DNA from 4 places in the Pseudomonas sp. PvP027 genome. Region 3 is predicted to be linked to each of the others. Evidence: predicted binding sites of a transcription regulator. Region 3 holds the regulator's gene; each other region holds the start of a gene.
What was found. Region 3 encodes FliA, which starts transcription of late flagellar genes. Its sites were predicted from a motif close to CTAAAGTTTNNNNNNNNNNNGCCGNTAA; they were not measured.
Positions count from the first base shown of each region.

Region 1 (3,210 bases), 5.0 Mb from region 3:
TGAAGACCGGAATGCTCTGGGCATTGCTGATGGGCAGTGTGACCCAGGCCAGCGCCAGGCGCTCGTTTTCGATGAGGGTAACTAGCGCGTCGACAGTGTCACGCAACGCTTGCGGGTCATTTGGCAGTGAAGCTGCGTCGACAATGACCCCGTTGAATCTGTCCCGTGTGAATTCCAATGTGCACCTTTGGATTGGCCTGTCTGCCGGGATTGTAATGAGGCGGGAGCAGCTTTGCGAATGCTCGCGGCTGGACAGGTCGACACTCTCAAGCGAGTCGACTCGGCAAACTCGCTGGGGCGACCCGTAGACAGTAGACAAGAGACGAATCAGGGAAAGCAGCGTGTATTCCCGGTCAAATTGTCAAACGACCGGACCGGAAATACACCTGCACACGCAACGTTACAGCTTGAACTGCGCAACCATGGTGTTGAACGAAGTCGCCAGCCGTGACAGTTCCTGACTGGACGCGCTCGTCTGGTTGGCGCCTGCTGCCGACTGTGCGCTCAGTTCCTGAATATTGACCAGGTTGCGATCCACTTCGCGTGCCACCTGGGCCTGCTCTTCGGACGCCGATGCAATCACCATGTTGCGCTCGTTGATCATTCCTACGCCGCTGGTGATTTTTTCCAGTGCGCTGCCTGCGCGCAGGGCAAGTTCCTGGGTGTTGGTGGCCGTCGCCAGGCTTTTGCTCATGGCCGCTACCGCACCGTCGGCACCGGACTGCACGGTGCCGATCATGCCTTCGATTTCCACCGTTGAAGCCTGGGTGCGATGCGCAAGGGCGCGCACTTCGTCGGCTACCACGGCAAACCCTCTGCCTTGCTCACCGGCGCGTGCAGCCTCGATGGCAGCGTTCAGCGCGAGCAGGTTGGTCTGTTCCGCGATGCTGCGGATGACCTCAAGCACTTTGCTGATATCCCGGACGTGGCCAGCGAGCGTTGTGACCGACCCCGTCGACTCGGTGATCTCACTGACCATGGTGCCGATGCCCTTGACGGTGTTATCCACCTGGCCCCGACCGTTAGCGGCGTCGGTTGCCAGTGCTTTCGACTCCTCCGACGTAGACACCGCATTGCGGGCTACCTCTTCAACAGCCGCAGTCATTTCGTTCACTGCCGTTGCCGCCTGTTGAATCTCGTCATTTTGCCGAGTAAGACCGCGGGTGCTTTCTTCAGTGACCGCGCCAAGCTCTTCGGCAGCGGACGCAAGCTGATCGGACGCGCTGGAAATCTCCTGAATCGTCCGTTTCAAATTGCCCTGCATCGTACCGATCGCATTGAGCAGGTGCCCTGCTTCATCGCCTCGGGTGCTGGAGACGCTCTGGGTCAAATCACCCGATGCAATACGTTGTGCCACTTCGATAGCGCTTCTCAGCGGTCCGGTAATCATGCGAGTGATCAGAATCCCCAACATGATCGCCACCACAAACGCGATGACAATACCTGCGGTCAGCATGAATACGGAGGTGCTCTGCAATCTGTCAGCGGCCTCTGCACCCTCTTTGATCTGACGCTTGTTGGAGTCGATCATGACCTGTAGATAGCCGCGAGCCTTGTTGAACTCTCCGTCCGCCAGTGCGTTGAGACGATTGCGCGCTTCTTCCAGTTTGCCGGCCTGCTGCAGATCAAAGATGTTCTGGGAGGCTGATATGTAAGCGGGCATCAAAGTGTCGTACTGGTCACCCGCTGCGCGTTCGTCGTCCTCTAGCGGAGTGGCACGGTAGATGGCATAGACTTTCTGCGCACGCTCCAGCTCACCATTGATGCTTTGGCGCATTTTTTCCGCCGTGGCCTTGTCCTTGGCATCGAGCAAACGGTAAAGCCCGCGGTTATGAGTGGTCAGGGCGGTCATCGTCTCGTTGGTGTTGGCCACGGAAACCAGATTATTCGAGAACGTCAGTTCGAGGGCATCGGAAAGCCGGTTGATACCGAGCATGCCCAAACCACCCACAGCCAACGTGATCATGGCGCAAACGATGAACGCGGCCATGAGTTTTTTAGCGAAACTGGTGCGATTTATCAGGTTCATTGATTATCCATCATCGTTAAGTAAGGGATCACTTTTGTCCGGAAGCCCTACTGCACTTGAGGCAAGTAGTGACGCGTGGATTTTGCGCACTTTTGCTCTAAGCGGTTCGTCGGACTGCAGAAAGGGTCATCCAATTTCTGTGCCAGAGCAGCACCTGCTTCTAATAACAAACTAACCGTGGCGTAGTAGGTATCTGCCGCCAGAACGTGAGCTTTACAGGCCGCGAGGGGGAAAGTGCTGTTCACTGCACTCCAACTTTTCGCGCTCCCTGTCTTTATCGGCATGGGCCGGATTTTATGAATAGGCGCGGGGGCGTTACTGACTAAAAAGTTGGCGACTGGATGAAAAAGGGGCACTGGCGCGCTGCGTGCACTCAGTGGAACCCCAGGAGGAAATATGTCGGAATGCAAAGTAATCTCTGGTACTTATCCCTGTCAGGGAGCCTGCTCCGACGCAGCATTACACTGTTTATCGAGGCAGGCGAAACCACTTTTTAAGTGTCTCATGGCCATCATCCACATAAGTAAAGATAACGGGCACCACCAACAGGCTTAGTACAGTAGAGGCCAATAGTCCGCCGATGACAACCACCGCCATTGGCTGGCGGAAACCTGATTCGCCACCCCATCCCAGTGCGGTCGGCAACATGCCGGCACCCATTGCAATGGTGGTCATCAGGATCGGTCGGGCGCGTTTGTGACAAGCGTCGATCAACGCTTCATAGCGGCGCACGGTCGGTGCACGGCGAGTCATGATTGCGTACTCCACCAGCAGGATCGAGTTCTTGGTCACGATCCCCATCAGCATCAGCAAACCGATGACCGAGGCCATGGAAAAACTCATCCCGCCGATCAACAGTGCCAGCAGTGCGCCGCCGAGCGATAGCGGCAGCGCCGAAAGGATTGTCAGCGGCTGCATGAAGTCATGGAACAGCAGCACCAGCACCGCGTATATACAGAACACACCGACGGCCATCGCCAGGCTGAAGTTGCCAAACAACTCGCTCATCAGTTGCAACTCGCCCTGCTCCACCAGTTTTACTTGTGCTGGCAGGTTCTGCATCACGGGCAACTGCCTGGCCTGCTCCATCACTTCGCCCAGATTGCTGCCATTGAGTTCGATGGACAGGGTGATATTGCGCAAGCGATCGATACGATCAATCTGCGCGGGGCCGCTGCCCA
Region 1 covers NZ_JAFIBK010000001.1:202,415-205,624, forward strand. Annotated here, with positions in the region: gene JOE33_RS00990 (NUDIX domain-containing protein) at 1-178, opposite strand, end outside; gene JOE33_RS00995 (methyl-accepting chemotaxis protein) at 401-2,029, opposite strand; gene JOE33_RS01000 (efflux RND transporter permease subunit) at 2,498-3,210, opposite strand, start outside.
Region 1: a site for FliA is predicted at 2,219-2,246, ahead of JOE33_RS00995 (methyl-accepting chemotaxis protein). Genes of this name have one in related genera too.

Region 2 (3,210 bases), 1.8 Mb from region 3:
TGAGTCATTGCCGTTACCGTTGATAGAGCGATACAACTCGCCTTCTTCTTCGATGCCTTCAGCCAATTGGCCTTTGGCGCCCTTATTGAGCATGACAATAATGGAACCCACAATTTCAAGGTGGCTTAGTTCTTCAGTGGCGATGTCCATCAACAGGTCTTTACGGCCTGGATCTTCTTCGCTCAATCCTTGGGTGAAATACCGTCCGGCGGCGGCCAGTTCACCCTGAGCCCCACCGAACTGCTCAAGCAGAAGGTTGGCCAGTCCAGGATTGGGTCTTGCTACGCGTACGGTATATTGAAGTCGCTTGTTATACATGAACATGTCGTATCCTCAGGCTTTGATTTCTCGGGAAGCGTCAACCCATGGGCATGGGTTCGATTCAACGCAGTCACAGGTTATGAGAGACTGAGGAGCGAGATCGTTACTGCTAACTTTTTTAAAGAGGACCGACGGTGTAAGAGCTGCCGTTCAATAGAATTTTAATATCCCTTAAGGTGACGCGAATTTTGCTTATATTACCGTGAAGGCCTATTTAAATTGGCGATCAGCCAGGCCGCATTGCCCCGTCAGAGAACCCGGAAAAATTGCAGTTATAAACAAACTCTATCACCAACTAAACCGAGCGGTTCAGGTATACCATACATTGCTAGATGGCAACATGACATCATTTAGATTATGGCATTAATATTTTGAATTTTTTGAAACTGCAGCGATCTGTTTTGCGAGTCTACAAAGCAGGAGCAACACAATGGCCGATGAAAAACACTACCGTATCGATTACCTGCTGCATGGCAGTTACAAGACGTTCTACATAAGGGCCGGTGCCATGGACAATAAGGAGGCCTGGCACTGGGCGTCAGTGGATGCCGGGTTCGGTGCGATCCCCAAGTACCGTTCCGATCCGGTGCCGAAGCTGAGCAAGCCTCAGGCGGAGAAGCTCGGTCTGTCGAACGTGGAGTGGGCGAGGGCTTGAACAGCCCTCGGTCACCTCGATACGACGCCTACCGTCGTGCGTCACGATGCCGCACGACGGTATTACCCTTTTGCAAAGTCTACGGTCGCCAGACTGTCAGATGAACAGTTGTTTCCCGCCTGCTTGACCTGAACACCCTCATTCGGATCACGCCTGCCGCAAGCGTCATACCGGCAAAGCGCTCTCGCCCGCCACTCGCCTGATGATCCTGACCTCACGTTAACCGTGACCCGGTCGATAGCCCGAGTATCAGGCTATGGCACCCATTGAACTTCCTGATGGGCCACTGCTCTCAAGTGATGTCAATGTGCCTTCATCTGAGCGGATGACCTCGTTCATCCTGTCACAGCCGGCCCGTACTACCCGTGATGCAAAGAAAGGAGCTTTTCCACTCGGATTGGACCCCTAATTAAAAAGAGAAAACTATGAACATCCTTTCGCCTGGTATCTACCTAACCAATCGCCTGCGCTTCCCTGCCAAGTTTGCCGTTTTAGCCATCATTATCGTTATCCCGCTGATCGTTCTCGGTCTTCGGGTTTTCAACAGCCTGAATGCAAGCATCGACACCGTCGCGCAAGAGCGCGTTGGCCGTGAGTACCTGCAATTGACCACCCCCGTTCTGCGACTCTCCATGCTGCAGCGTGCGGCCAGCAACCGTCTGCTCGCCGGCGATGCCTCCGCCGCTCAGGATCTGGCCAGCAATCGTGCTCAGCTCGAGACCGCTCTTGCTAACCTTGCCGATATGGATGCACGACAGGGTCAGCAGCTGGAGACCGAGAACCGCGTACAGCGCCTGCGTGAAAGCACCCGTTCCCTTATGGACAGTATCAAGCCAGGCCTGTCGCAGGATGAAGTGTTCGCCCAGTGGAACGAGCAACTGGCCCAGACGCTCAACTTTATCTACTACGTCTCGGCCACCTCGGGCATGGTGCTGGACGAAGACTACGCCTCGCTGTTTCTGATCGACCTGAGCACCATTCGTATGCCCCGGGAAATCAACGTCGCCGGTCAGATCCGCGGTATTACGGCAAGCTTGATAACCGGTCAGGGCCTGAGTGTATCGATGCGCGGCTCGCTCGAGAGCCTGCTGAAGATCGAACTGCAATTTCGCGCGGAACTGGAGCAGAGCATTCGCCTGCTCAAGCGTCGTTCGCCAGAGCTGGCCGCGCGCATCAGTGACCCGATCACTGCCGCTACTGCCGCGATGGACAGCTTTCGCGGTGACCTGCACGCGTACGTAAAAGGCACAGAGTTCTCCGTGCAGCAGGGTCAGGCGCTGAGTGCGCGTGGCAACGTGGTTGTCTCGGGTCTCTACAAGGCTCAGGACGAAATTCAGACTGCGCTTCAGGATGAATTGAATACGCGCTACGACGCCTTGGTGCTGCAACGCGAAGTCGTCATTGCCATGTGTGTGATCATGGGCCTGCTGCTGCTCTACGCGTTTTGCAGCATCTACCGTGCCTTGCGCCTGACCATCGACAGCCTGCTGGGCGTTACCCGCCGTCTGGGCGAGGGCGATCTGAGTGCACGCGTAGCGGTGGTCAGCAAGGACGAAGTGGCGGATATCGCCAACGGCCTGAACCTGATGGCCGACGCCTTCGCCAGCTCCATCTCGCACATGGACCGCACCTCTTACGAACTGACTGATGTGGCGTCCCGGCTGGGCGCATCCATCGGCCTGGCCAAGCAATCAATGAACGCGCAGCAGGCTGAAACGGAGCAAGTGGCGACCGCGATCAACGAGATGACCGCGAGCGTTGCCGACGTGGCGCAGAACACCGAAGGTGCTGCATTGGCCGCCGATGAAGCGAACACCGCATCACGTAACGGTCTGCGCATCATGCACCAGGCACACTCGACCATTCAGGCGCTGGCCGAAGAGGTGGAGGTCAGTGCCCAGAAGGTCCAGGCGCTGGCCCTGCACAGTCAGTCGATTGGTGGCGTTATCCAGGTCATCAGCACCATTGCCGATCAGACCAACCTGTTGGCCCTCAATGCCGCCATCGAAGCCGCGCGGGCGGGCGAGCAGGGTCGCGGGTTTGCCGTGGTGGCTGATGAAGTCCGCACGCTGGCTTCGCGCACTCAGGCGTCGACCGAAGAAATTCGCGGCATCATCCAGCAACTGCAAGGTGCCACCGATGCTGCCGTGCAGCAGATGCAGGCCGGGCAGCAGAAGGCCCATGCGTGTATCAGTGCCGCCAGCGATGCCTCGGGCAGCCTGTCGAGTATCAGT
Region 2 covers NZ_JAFIBK010000001.1:3,356,362-3,359,571, forward strand. Annotated here, with positions in the region: gene JOE33_RS14270 (manganese catalase family protein) at 1-324, opposite strand, end outside; gene JOE33_RS14275 (DUF6555 family protein) at 752-976, shown strand; gene JOE33_RS14280 (methyl-accepting chemotaxis protein) at 1,402-3,210, shown strand, end outside.
Region 2: a site for FliA is predicted at 1,190-1,217, ahead of JOE33_RS14280 (methyl-accepting chemotaxis protein). Genes of this name have one in related genera too.

Region 3 (3,210 bases):
GAAGTCCTGAGCCTGGCGATCAGTCACGAACTACCTGTGGCCTACCTCACGGACGGACCACGCATTCCTGATGACCTGCATACTCCGCGTCGTCATCAGTTGGTAAGCCGCGCTGTGAGTGTGCAGATGCAGGACGAGCCTAGCGAAGAAGCAATGGCTGATATGTTTGCTGACCTCTATCACACCCCTGGCAAGAGAGTGGGTTAAGTGATGGATATTATTGGAATGTCCCTGCGTCAACGGTCTGCCATGCAGTGTTCATTTGCGCATGTGCAGCCCTCGATGTGGTTTCGGTCTACGCAAGACAAGGTAAAGAAATAACATGGGCAGCATGCATCCCGTACAGGTTATCGCTGTGACCGGTGGCAAAGGTGGCGTCGGTAAGACTAACGTGTCAGTGAACCTTTCACTGGCCCTCGCCGAGCTTGGCCGTCGCGTCATGCTGCTGGACGCCGATCTGGGTCTGGCCAATGTCGACGTGCTGCTTGGGCTGACGCCCAAACGCACACTTGCCGATGTCATCGAGGGGCGTTGTGAGTTGCGCGACGTGCTGCTGCAGGGGCCGGGCGGGGTTCGAATCGTACCCGCTGCTTCCGGCACCCAGAGCATGGTGCATCTTTCGCCCGCCCAGCATGCCGGCCTGATCCAGGCGTTCAGCGAGATTGGCGACAACCTCGATGTGCTGGTGATCGATACGGCCGCCGGTATCGGCGAGTCGGTGGTCAGCTTCGTGCGCGCCGCTCAGGAAGTGCTGCTGGTAGTGTGCGACGAGCCCACGTCGATCACCGATGCCTACGCCCTGATCAAACTGCTCAATCGCGACTACGGCATGAACCGCTTCCGGGTGCTGGCCAACATGGCACAGAGCCCGCAGGAAGGGCGCAACCTGTTCGCCAAGCTGACCAAAGTGACGGATCGTTTTCTCGATGTTGCGCTTCAGTATGTAGGTGCCGTGCCGTACGACGAATGCGTACGCAAGGCGGTACAGAAACAGCGCGCCGTTTACGAAGCATTCCCGCGTTCCAAATGTGCACTGGCCTTCAAGGCCATTGCCCAGAAGGTTGATACCTGGCCGTTGCCAGCCAACCCGCGGGGTCATCTCGAGTTCTTCGTTGAGCGACTCGTTCACCAGACCAGTGCAGGGCCTGTGCAATGACTGCGAGCGGCTACCAGATGTACAGCAAGGCGTCCCGTAATTCGCAATACGAGTTGATCGAGCGCTATGCGCCTTTGGTCAAGCGTATCGCTTATCATCTGCTGGCGCGCCTGCCGGCCAGCGTACAGGTCGAGGATCTGATCCAGGCCGGTATGATCGGCCTGCTTGAAGTCTCCACCAAGTATGATTCCACCAAGGGCGCGAGTTTCGAGACCTATGCCGGTATTCGCATCCGTGGTGCGATGCTCGATGAAGTGCGCAAGGGTGACTGGGCGCCACGCTCGGTACACCGCAATACGCGCATGGTCAGTGACGCAATTCGGGCAATTGAAGCTAAAACCGGCCGTGACGCTAAAGATCACGAGGTTGCGGCCGAACTCCAGTTGAGTCTCGATGATTACTACGGGATTTTGAATGACACCTTGGGCAGCCGCCTCTTCAGTTTCGACGACCTGCTGCAGGACGGCGATCATGAAGGGCTGCACGAGGATGGCGCAAGCGGTTCGCTTGAGCCGTCGCGCGACCTGGAAGACGAGCGCTTCCAGGCTGCGTTGGCCGATGCAATTGCCAATCTGCCAGAGCGCGAGCGTCTGGTGTTGGCGCTGTACTACGACGAAGAGCTGAACCTCAAGGAAATCGGAGAGGTTCTTGGGGTCAGCGAATCTCGGGTCAGTCAGTTACACAGCCAGTGCGCAGCTCGTTTGCGAGGGCGTTTGGGGGAGTGGCGAGCGCGTTGACAGGCAACGTGCGGTCTATGGCCGCGCGTTGACTGCAAGCCGGCTGTGCAGAGCGTTACGTGGTAACAGGATGGACCCGTCGGAAGCCTGTCAGGCATTGCCTTGATGGGCTTGTTTCTCAGGTCCTTGCCTGTTGTTGTGCCAAGCCCGTCGTCGTTTCGTACAGCCGGGGGTGTGCTGTGCCAGTATTGAGTGAACAGCGTGTTCAGGTGCTGAACGCGTTAAAGACTGCTTGGAGGTCGAATTGGACAAGAACATGAAAATCCTCATCGTTGATGACTTCTCAACGATGCGGCGGATCATCAAGAACCTTTTGCGTGATCTGGGGTTTACCAACACATCGGAAGCGGATGATGGTCTGACCGCATTGCCGATGCTGCAGAGCGGTGCCTTTGACTTTCTGGTGACGGACTGGAACATGCCTGGCATGTCCGGTATCGATCTGCTGCGCGAAGTCCGCAAGGACGAACGCCTCAAGAGCCTTCCCGTGCTGATGGTCACTGCCGAAGCCAAGCGTGAGCAGATCATTGAAGCTGCCCAGGCCGGGGTGAACGGTTATGTAGTCAAGCCATTCACCGCCCAAGCCCTGAAAGACAAGATCGACAAGATCTTTGAACGCGTCAATAGCTGATGCAAGCCGCGAGGGCGCTATGGATAACAATGATTCGATGGCCGACTTTGAGTCGACCTTAAAGAGACACGCGCAGGAACTTGTCACCAGCCTTGAAAAAGGTCGTTTCGGCGACGCTGTGCAACTGATCCACGAACTCAACCAGACACGCGACCGCGGCCTTTATCAGGAAGTGGGCAAGCTGACTCGTGAGCTGCACAGTGCAATCGTGAACTTTCACATTGATCCGCACATGCCTCAGGCCGAGGAGGTGTCGCAGATCACGGATGCTACCGAACGCCTGTCGTATGTGGTGAGGCTGACCGAGAATGCGGCCAACCGCACCATGGACCTGGTGGAGGAAAGCACGCCGGTCATGAACGGCCTGAGTTCCGACGCCAAGGCGTTGAGCGACGACTGGGGACGTTTCATGCGCCGCGAAATCGGTGCCGAAGAGTTCCGCGAGCTGGCCAAGCGGGTCGATGGTTTTTTGACGCGTACCGAAAAGGAGACCCATCAGGTTTCCGCACATCTCAACGACATTCTGCTCGCCCAGGATTACCAGGACCTTACCGGTCAGGTCATCAAGCGCGTGACACAACTGGTCACCGAGGTCGAGAGCAATCTGCTCAAACTGGTGCTCATGGCCAGCCATGTCGATCGCTTCGCAGGCATCGAACATGACGAAGAATCCATCCTCGCTGAAA
Region 3 covers NZ_JAFIBK010000001.1:5,165,764-5,168,973, forward strand. Annotated here, with positions in the region: gene flhF (flagellar biosynthesis protein FlhF) at 1-207, shown strand, start outside; gene fleN (flagellar synthesis regulator FleN) at 323-1,156, shown strand; gene fliA (RNA polymerase sigma factor FliA) at 1,153-1,893, shown strand; gene JOE33_RS22510 (chemotaxis response regulator CheY) at 2,150-2,524, shown strand; gene JOE33_RS22515 (protein phosphatase CheZ) at 2,544-3,210, shown strand, end outside.

Region 4 (3,210 bases), 640 kb from region 3:
CGCGAACGGGTGTGCTACCGGAGCCTGTTATCTAAGCTTGAACTGCCCCAGCGTGGTCGTCAGGTCACTCGCCAGCTCGGCCAGCGACTGGCTGGCGCTGCCGGTCTGGCTGGTGCGCACCGCCGATTGTGCCGACAAGTCACGGATGCGCACCAGGTTGCGGTCCACTTCCCGCGCAACCAGCGCTTGCTCTTCAGAAGCGCTGGCGATCACCGTGTTGCGCTCATCGATAACCATGACCGAACTGGCGATGCTGGCCAGTACAGCGTTAGCCGACTCGGCCTGTTGTTTGGTGCGTTGCGCCTGTTCGGTACTGACTTCAAGCGCGACCAGGGTGCTTTTGGTGCCCTGCTGGATGTGCCCGATCATGGTTTCGATCTCGCGAGTCGATTCGCTGGTGCGGTGGGCCAGCGCGCGCACCTCGTCGGCGACCACAGCAAAACCCCGCCCGGCATCGCCAGCGCGTGCCGCTTCGATGGCAGCGTTGAGCGCCAGCAGGTTGGTTTGCTCGGACACTGCGCGAATAACATCCAGAACCTTGGTGATATCCAGCGTGCGGATGGCCAGCGCCTGCGCCTCGACCGACGCCGTGCCTACATTTCGGGTCAGCTCAAGGATCGATTTGACGGTTTGATTGAGCTCTTCCTGACCTTCGCGAGCCGATACCGAAGAGGCTCTGGATTCCACCGAAGTGGTCACCGCATTACGCGCTACTTCATCGACCGCCTGACTCATCTCGGTGACTGCGGTGGCGGCCATTTCAATTTCGCTGTTCTGCACCACCAGATCGGCGTTGCTGTTGACCATCAAGGCGCTCATTTCTTCCGTGGCCGACGCCAACTGGTGAGCGGCATCGCCCACCTGACTCAGGGTCTGGCTCAGATTGCCGCGCATACGCTCCATCGATTGCAGCAACAGGGCGGCTTCATCAGTGCCCTCACGGTTGATTGCACTGGGACGCAGGTCGCCTGCGGCAATGGTTTCCGAGCTGTGCAGCGCCTGGCTGATCGGTACTGCCAGACTTTTCGTCAGACGCCAGGCAAGCAATACGGTCAGCAACACCGTCAGAAACATCACCGCCTGAGTGACGACCACGGCGTTTTCATACACCGAGGTCGCTGCAGCGCTGGATTCGGCTTCGGAGTCATCATTGATCTTTTCCAGCTTGCCAAGGGCTGCTTCGATACTTTCCGCCATGGCCTTCATCTCGCCCCAGACGATCGCCCTTCCGGCCTCCGCCTGATTCTCGTTGATCAGCGTATAAACCTTCTCGGCACGGTCGATGTAGCCCTTATAAGTGCTCTTCAGACCCTCGACGAGCGCGCGCTCTTCATCCTCGGTGATGAGCGGGTCGTAGGCCTCTACGGCCTTTTGGAACCCGGCCTTCTTTTCAAGGAGCTCGGCGTGAGCCATAGCCACTTGCGCAAGGTCATGCGTGGCAAGCATTTTGGCCACGGTAGTGCGGGTTTTCTCGACCGCCAGGGAAATATCGTCACCCAGCGCAATCCCGGGAAGGGCATCGTTTTCGATTTCAAGCGATTGCTCACGAATACCGTGCAATTGCTGAATGCTGAAAATACCAAGGCCGAACACCAGCACCACCATCAACGCAAAGCAGGCGGAGGTCCGCGCGGCTATTTTCAGCTGTCTCAGCATCTTCAATCCCCTTCCCGTGACCGGTAAATAAAATTATCTCCGTCATTCCTATCGGCAGAACGGGAAAAAGTATGAAGATGCTCTAGAGAGGTGCCACTGCTATCGTGGGCCCACCTGATTCGTAGCTTATGGTAGGTTTCGCGACGCTCGATAATCGCGAGATGGACGGGTCTTTTCCCCCTTCAGACTGACTTCCTGGAGCTGCCATGAAACCTTGCTACGCCGCTGCACTGCTTGCTTTTTCACTGCCTGGCCTCGCTCACGCAGGCGACGCGCTACCCACCTACTCCGCCATCACCCAGGCGTTGAACACCGGAGAGTCGGTCGCCGTGGTGATCGACCTGGGACAATGCAAATCCTCGATCGCAGGGGCCGAGCCGTCCAAAACCAAAGGCGGCAAACGCATCGATGCCTACCGCATCACACCCGACGGCACCCTGGCGTTTTCGGACACCCACTTCAGCCTTGATCGCGATAACAAACCCATCGAGCAATTCATTCGCTATCAGATACGCTCGAACGGCACCGCCACATTCAGCATGACCACGCTGAATGTTCCTGGTTATCAGCAGGTGGGCAGTCCGGTGAGTTATGACTGTGCGGTCGGCAAAGGATTGAGTTTTTTTACCAGCTAGTAAGGGTCACATCGTAACCAAATGCATCAGATGGATATCCGGCGTGGGCGACAGACCATCCTCACGCCCTTGAAAGTAACGCTCGAACTGCTTGTCGGGAGACAACATTTCGAGCACTTCAAATCCGCGTGAACTGGCGACTTCGACAAATAGCAAAAATAATTTAAATTTCGTTGTGCCGGGCCCCACAGGTGTCGACGACAAGGTCTGCACCTCGATAACGAACCTGACACTGGCTTTCACATCTGCCCGCTTCTGTGACGGTTTTTTATACCTCGTTAACCTGGAAAATACTGACACGCATGCTGTCATCCCCGGCTTTTATATTTACTCTGCCGACGTACAGGTTTCTCTGCAGGTCATCATGAGCGCCGGAAGGAACGCTGAACTGCTTGCTGCACGTGCACCGACAGCGCGATTCGGCCAATGGTGCGCGGTCCGCTTCATCGAAGGCCACGAGCCCCTCTCCGACGACATCTATCTTTATTCCATCATCAGTCAGCAAGGTGTAGTACAGGCTGAATCGTGCAAGGCTGTCATCCTGGGGCACGAGAAAAAGGCTGCCTCCCGGAAGAACCTGCCCCTGCAATCGATCGCCGTTAAATTCTCCTCCCAGTATCTCACCGCTGCTGCGCTGCCCCCGCTGAGGGTTGCAAAGCGTTTGCGGCTTATCGATACGCAGGTGAGCAGTCAGTATTTCATGCAGCTGCATCGTCTCCATCCCCCTACCCCTCATCTTGCATGCGGCGACTGGCGCTTCGCCCATAACTGTACCAACGAGTATTTTTTAGCCCGCACATCGAATGCTGTCAATTTAAATATACCGGACGGTACGCTTATGAGGCGCAGGATAGGATTCGCTCAAGCGGTATCGTTTCGCCACTTTCGATAAAACCCTGGTCCGTGCCAAGCGCAAAAG
Region 4 covers NZ_JAFIBK010000001.1:5,801,033-5,804,242, reverse strand. Annotated here, with positions in the region: gene JOE33_RS25310 (methyl-accepting chemotaxis protein) at 28-1,656, opposite strand; gene JOE33_RS25305 (VirK family protein) at 1,863-2,291, shown strand; gene JOE33_RS25300 (hypothetical protein) at 2,298-2,534, opposite strand; gene JOE33_RS25295 (DUF3237 family protein) at 2,560-3,012, opposite strand.
Region 4: a site for FliA is predicted at 1,705-1,732, ahead of JOE33_RS25310 (methyl-accepting chemotaxis protein). Genes of this name have one in related genera too.